3 regions of the Bacillus sp. V33-4 genome follow, and region 3 is predicted to be linked to each of the others. Evidence: riboswitches for the same ligand, from Rfam matches in the RefSeq annotation. Region 3 holds a riboswitch; each other region holds the start of a gene.
The links. A riboswitch is a leader RNA that binds a small molecule or an ion and turns the genes downstream of it on or off. The one in region 3 is predicted to bind S-adenosylmethionine.
Positions count from the first base shown of each region.

Region 1 (2,273 bases), on a different contig from region 3:
TTTTAATTTTTTCCTAAAACGAGCAAATTATTTCATAATTCGAATGAGATATGAGAAAATGAAATGGAAATTTTTATAAGGAGGAAAAAAGTATGAGAAGCCTGACAGATACGACTACGTTACATAATGGAGTAAAGATGCCATGGTTCGGATTCGGTGTATTTAAAGTCAAAGAGGGTCAAGAAGTCATCGAGTCGGTCAAGGCCGCGTTAAAAGCGGGTTACCGGAGCGTTGATACTGCTGCAGTTTATAAAAATGAAGAAGGAGTCGGCCAGGCAATCAAAGAATCGGGCGTTCCCCGCGAAGAGTTGTTTGTGACGACAAAAGTTTGGAACGCGGACCAAGGCTTTGATTCTGCGCTAAATGCATTTGAAACGAGTTTAAAGAAGCTGGAGCTTGACTATGTAGATCTGTATCTTATTCACTGGCCGGTCAAAGGGAAGTATAAAGAAACCTGGAGAGCTCTCGAGCAGCTTTATAAAGATGGAAGAGTTCGCGCAATTGGCGTAAGTAATTTTCATATCCACCACCTACAGGATCTTCTTGCAGATGCAGAAATTAAACCGATGGTCAATCAGGTTGAGCTGCATCCATTGCTTGCACAAATTGAGCTGCATGAGTTTTGCAAAAATCAAGGCATCCAAATGGAAGCATGGTCACCATTGGCACAAGGTGAATTGCTCAATAACAATGCCCTGAAGGAAATTGGCGCTAAATACCATAAATCACCTGCACAAGTCATTCTTCGCTGGGATTTGCAGAGAGAAATAGTTACGATTCCTAAATCAATCAATGAAAATCGGATCATCGAAAATGCGAACATTTTCGATTTCGAACTTTCACGGGACGATATGGAAAAGATAAACTCGTTAAATGAAAACCGTCGCGTCGGAGCAGATCCAGACAATTTTGATTTTTAATGACAGAATTGATTTCATAAAAGGAAAAACGGTTTTGTTATTGAGAATATATGGATGACCCATTCTCTTGATAAGCGTTGCCCAAATTCTGGTTTTGTCACATTAAAAAATTGACAATTAATCTCGTTTCATATATAGTAAATGACAATATAACCGCATATGTTTACTTCTTATCCAGAGAGGTGGAGGGATTTGGCCCTTTGATACCTCGGCAGCAGACTCTTAAAGAGCACTGTGCCAATTCCAACAAGCGTTATGCTTGGCAGATAAGACAGGATTGGATATAACGCCAACCTCTTCTTATTGTTACGGAATGGACGATAGGAAGGGGTTTTTATTTTACCAAAAACCCACTAAACCAATCGGAATAAATGAGAATAGGAGCAAGTATAAAGTGAAAAAAATAGATTGTTCTGCCGAACTGGAAAAGGAAATTTTCATCGCCAAGCTGCTGGACCTCGGCATTTATAAAAAAGGGGACCGCCAACTGTTTGAATTATCGCTCGATGACCTCACGGAGGAATATGAAAGAATTATGAATGTAAAAATTTTTGAATGAGAGGAAGAGGATTTATGATCGGTCACATAAATATACCATGGAAGAATCAAATGCTTGCTGCTTCGATTGATTTTCCCGTATCATTTCAGCAAGGGGCTTCCTATCCACTCGTCATCATTTGCCATGGGTTTACCGGGAGCAGGATCGGTGTCGATCGTCTGTTTGTTAAAACGGCTCAACATTTAAATCTTGATCAATGTGCCGTGCTGCGATTTGATTATGCTGGATGTGGAGAAAGCTCTGGTGAATATGGAAAAAATGGTTTGTGTGAGCTGATTGAGCAAACAGAAGCAGTTATTGATTATGCTTTTGAGCAGAACGCCCTCATTGTGGAAGAAGTGTTTTTATTGGGGCACAGTCTTGGAGGGGCGGTGGCCTTGTTGACCGCAGCAGGGGATGCAAGAGTTCGTAACCTGATTCTTTGGTCAGCAGTCGCAAATCCGGACATTGATATTAAAATGATTGTCGGGAAAGAGAGATTGCAGGAGTTGTCAAAATCTTGCCATGTAGACTATTTGGGTTATTACCTGACAGATAACTTTTTTAACTCTTTGGAAAAGTATAAGCCGTTAACCGTGGCGCGGGAATTGACCGGAAATGTACTGCTTATTCACGGAACCAATGATGATGAAATTCCGGTAGAGTATTGCCGTCTCTACGAAAAAGCTTTTTCTAAAAGAGGGAAAGGAACATGTCAAAGGAAAGAAATCAGCGGTGCCAATCATACATTTTCCGATGCTGAGCACTTTTCTAAATTAATTTCGGTGACAAGGGCATGGATCAAAGCCAGAAAA
Region 1 covers NZ_PGVC01000031.1:12,391-14,663, forward strand. Annotated here, with positions in the region: gene CVD23_RS12150 (aldo/keto reductase) at 93-920, shown strand; SAM riboswitch class I at 1,088-1,193, shown strand; gene CVD23_RS12155 (Fur-regulated basic protein FbpA) at 1,315-1,479, shown strand; gene CVD23_RS12160 (alpha/beta hydrolase family protein) at 1,494-2,273, shown strand, end outside.
Region 1: linked by a shared signal. The riboswitch ahead of CVD23_RS12155 (Fur-regulated basic protein FbpA) and the one ahead of CVD23_RS19715 (alpha-hydroxy-acid oxidizing protein) in region 3 are both predicted to bind S-adenosylmethionine.

Region 2 (2,273 bases), on a different contig from region 3:
AAAGGAAAATGAAGATATTTTCCGTGAGCACTGGGCAAAAGTAATTCCGCCAACAGATAACAAGTTCGCAGCATTAAACTCTGCAGTGTGGTCTGGTGGATCATTTATCTATGTTCCAAAGGGTATTAAAGTCGAAACTCCGCTTCAAGCCTATTTCCGGATTAATTCTGAAAATATGGGCCAGTTTGAGCGGACATTGATCATTGTTGATGAAGGTGCACACGTTCATTACGTTGAGGGCTGTACAGCACCTGTTTATACAACAAACTCTCTTCATAGCGCAGTTGTTGAAATTATTATTAAGAAAGACGCATATTGCCGTTATACAACAATTCAAAACTGGGCAAATAACGTCTATAACCTTGTTACAAAGCGTGCTGTTTGTGATGCCAATGCAACGATGGAATGGATTGACGGAAACATTGGATCAAAATTGACGATGAAATATCCTGCTGTCATTTTAAAAGGCGAAGGCGCCCGCGGCATGACATTGTCAATCGCGTTGGCAGGTAAAGGGCAGCACCAGGATGCCGGTGCGAAAATGACCCATCTTGCGCCAAATACTTCCTCAACGATCATTTCGAAGTCAATCTCGAAACAAGGCGGTAAAGTAACGTACCGCGGTATCGTTCACTTTGGCCGTAAAGCGGATGGAGCGCGTTCAAATATCGAGTGTGATACGCTGATTATGGATAATAAGTCGACTTCAGATACGATTCCTTACAACGAAATCTTAAATGATAACATCTCATTAGAGCATGAAGCGAAGGTTTCAAAAGTGTCGGAAGAACAATTATTCTATTTGATGAGCCGGGGCATCTCCCAGGAAGAAGCAACCGAGATGATCGTAATGGGCTTTATCGAACCGTTTACAAAAGAATTGCCAATGGAATATGCAGTTGAAATGAATCGCCTGATCAAATTCGAGATGGAAGGCTCTATTGGTTAATAACTGTTCCGCCTGTCAACTGACGGGCGGTTTTTTTGTGATATCAAAAAAATGTCGCGATTAAAAAGTTCTTGACGAATAAAATAATAATGATTAAACTGACTATAACAATTTAATGAGCAAATCTCTTATTCAGAGTGGTGGAGGGACTGGCCCTGCGAAACCCGGCAACCGTTCTTGTCAATAGATGAGAAAAGGTGCTAAATCCTGCAAAACGCTATGTTTTGAAAGATAAGAGAGGATGATCTGTCATTTATTATGATTTCATGCCTCTCTTTTATCAGGGAGGCATTTTTTGTGTTTAAACAGCTCATTTAAAGTAAGTCAATGCTGGGCTAACCTTTTATAATGAGGTGATCTTTAGGGGGATGAGACATGGAAGCTATTACTGTACAAGGCGCCCCGATGCAGTATGAATGTGGGCAGGGCGCTTTGGAAAAACTCCCAATCTATCTTCAGGCTTTAGAAATTGAACGCGTTACTGTTTTACATGGGAAAACTGCCTTACAGGCGGCTCAACCTTTTTTAACAAATGAGAAGACAGAAAATTGGGAGTATATCGAATTAACCGGTCCTTGCACAGAGGGAATGACGGATAGACTTGCCAGTGAATTGCAGGGCAAGTCAGATGCAATTATCGGGATTGGCGGAGGCACGATTTTAGATATTGCGAAGGCAGTTGGTTATAAGGCGAAGCTGAAAACAGTGTTAATCCCGACCGTGGCGTCAACTTGTGCGGCGTGGACACCCTTGAGTGTTTTTTACAATCAAGCGGGTGAATTTTCGCATTACTCGATTTTTCCGACAGCGACAGCACTTGTGTTAATAGAGCCGGAAATTATCGCGAAAGGGCCTGTAGCTTACTTAAGAGCCGGTATTGGCGATACGCTTGCCAAGTTTTATGAGGCAGAAGCTTTACTTGAATCTTTTTTTCAAAACGAGTCATTGCCTGTTGCGGTTCAAGTCGGCAGGGAAGCAGCTGAACTTTGCAAACAAATTTTGCTTAAAGACGGCCGGGAAGCAATTCAATCATGTGAGAACCAGCTTGTTACCGCCGAGATCACTAGAGTAATCGAGGCTAATATTTTAGCAGGCGGGATGGTCGGCGGCTTTGCCGGAAAATATGGGCGGGTTGCCGGTGCACATTCGATACATAACAGTTTAACAGCCGTCAAGGAAACTCACGCATTCCTTCATGGCGAAAAAGTGGCCTATGGAATTCTCGTTCAGCTTGCAATTGAGTGCAACTGGAAGGAGATAGAACAACTCATCCCTTTTTATGTCGAGACAAAGCTTCCATACCGGCTAAAGGAATTTTCAATTG
Region 2 covers NZ_PGVC01000024.1:103,885-106,157, reverse strand. Annotated here, with positions in the region: gene sufB (Fe-S cluster assembly protein SufB) at 1-949, shown strand, start outside; SAM riboswitch class I at 1,075-1,187, shown strand; gene CVD23_RS09810 (iron-containing alcohol dehydrogenase family protein) at 1,325-2,273, shown strand, end outside.
Region 2: linked by a shared signal. The riboswitch ahead of CVD23_RS09810 (iron-containing alcohol dehydrogenase family protein) and the one ahead of CVD23_RS19715 (alpha-hydroxy-acid oxidizing protein) in region 3 are both predicted to bind S-adenosylmethionine.

Region 3 (2,273 bases):
CTTTTGGTAAGGCTTTCTCTTGTTCAGACGGACGTTATTCTTTAAATTAGCATTAAAGTGAGAGGGTTGTCAAAATCTTTATCATTACACAACCGTTAGCATTTTTAGCTGGGCAACGATATGCTTCACGAACTTGAGTCACATGAAGAAAGCGAGCAAAAAATGCTCGCCAGTACTTATCAACCTTTTGCATCATCCATGATATATCGCATGAGAGTAGTCTTTTTCACCTCAGTAATATTCTTCGCCCCAGCCAGACCTGCCGATACTTTAAATTCATCGAGTAAGTTCGAAACAACCTTTTGAACTCCGTGTTCGCCTGCAACCGCCAGCCCGTATACATAAGGCCTTCCAAGCAATACAGCATCCGCACCAAGTGCAAGCGCCTTGACCATATCCGTGCCACGGCGGATGCCGCTGTCAAACAAAACTGGAAATGTTTCGGGCACAACGTTGCGAATTAATGGTAACGCATCCAGCGAGGATGCGACCCCGTCCAGCTGCCTTCCGCCATGGTTTGACACAATAATTCCCTCGAAGCCCCTTTTAACTGCTTCCACTGCATCGTCAGGATGAAGGATTCCTTTTAAAACAATCGGCAAACTCGTTTGCGTTTTTAGCCACTGCAAATCATCCCAGTTAAAGGAAGGATGGAGAATCTGGTTTAAAATTTCGTCCACGACTTCATCACTGTCTTCAATATTCACTTTAGCCTGAAAAACAGGATCAGAAATATAGTTTGCTTTTCCAAAACCAAGTCTGAGCGGGGAGTAGCTATTGTGCAAGTCCTTTTCCCGCCATCCGAGCATGACGGTATCGACTGTAACGACGAGGGCTTGATAACCGGCGTTTTCAGCCCTTTTAACCATGCTTAACGATAAATCACGATCATTGGACCAGTAAAGCTGGAACCAGTTTGGGCTAAACGGGTTCGCTTCGGCAATCTCTTCCATAGTGTAGCTCGATACAGTACTTGCAATATAAGGAATTCCAAACGAGCCTGCTGCTCTTGCTGCAGCCAATTCTCCGTCTTGATGAGCAATCCTTTGCATTCCAACCGGAGCGAACAATAAAGGGGAAGGAAAAGTTTGATTCAACAATTCTATTGAAAAGTCTGGATTTGCTACATTCGTTAAAACTCTTGGCAAAATGCTGTATTGTTCAAAAGCTCTCGTATTTTTCTGCAGCGTTTCTTCACCGCTGGACCCTGATTGGATATAACCGAACGGGCCTTGCTCAAGAATACATTCAGCCGCCCTTTCCCACTCTTCGACTGAAAAATTGAGCCCGGTCTCTTTCATTTTTGCTAATAAAGGATCTTCCTTGCTGATTACCGCCATGATTTCATTTCCTTTCTAAATAGCTGATTTTTTGATAAAGGTTCTAAAACAAAAAAACCTCTCCAAAGTAGAGAGGTTTGATCATATGTATGGTCGCCCGCTCTCATCTTCCAAAACTAAAATGTTTTGCTGGATTTAGCACCAATTCCAAATTGGAATGGTTGCCGGGCTTCACAGGGCCAGTCCCTCCGCCACTCTCGATAAGAGAACAAAATTATTAAATTAACAGCAATTCGTTACTTATAACTTTAGGATTTCGGGAAGTGGTTGTCAATGAAATATTTTTTAAAACTATTTGTCGGAAAACACCAACTGGGAAATGTTTTATGGTGAAAAAAATTATAGATACATTTTATATATGAAAAACATTAAAAAATGGCGAAAATGAGAGATTGGTTACGAAAATGCCGCTTACATCAAGAGTTGCTTGACAAGAAATGGTGCTTGGCAGTGTCAGCCATAAGGTTGCCAAAAAGGGGAAAAGCACCGGTTATGATTGTGAAATAACGCAGATCCGTCATAAAACAAAATAAAAAAGGCCTATCAAGTGCGATCAGTCAATTGATCAGTACTTACCATTGAGGAGCAATAAGGCCGAGGGGCGATCCCGGATCCCGAGCGGCAATTGCGACAATAATCTTGCGCAGTAGGCCTAATTTATTGATGATGTCCTCCTAAAATAAGCATTTGTTTTTATCAGGCGGATTATATCGTGAATAAATCGAACAGTTAACTAATAAATATTATAAAAATAAAATAATTGTGTGTTTTCTGAAGACAAGATTTCAATGAGTTTAATATAATGTTAAAATAATAATCTGTTGACTATAGTGAGGGATCAATCATTCAGCCATACTTATTCCCAGCAGAACGATTACGGAATCGCTTTCTGTGTTCGCGCCTACAGGCTGTACGAAAAGATGTTGCATGTCA
Region 3 covers NZ_PGVC01000064.1:23,134-25,406, reverse strand. Annotated here, with positions in the region: gene CVD23_RS19715 (alpha-hydroxy-acid oxidizing protein) at 180-1,340, opposite strand; SAM riboswitch class I at 1,441-1,547, opposite strand.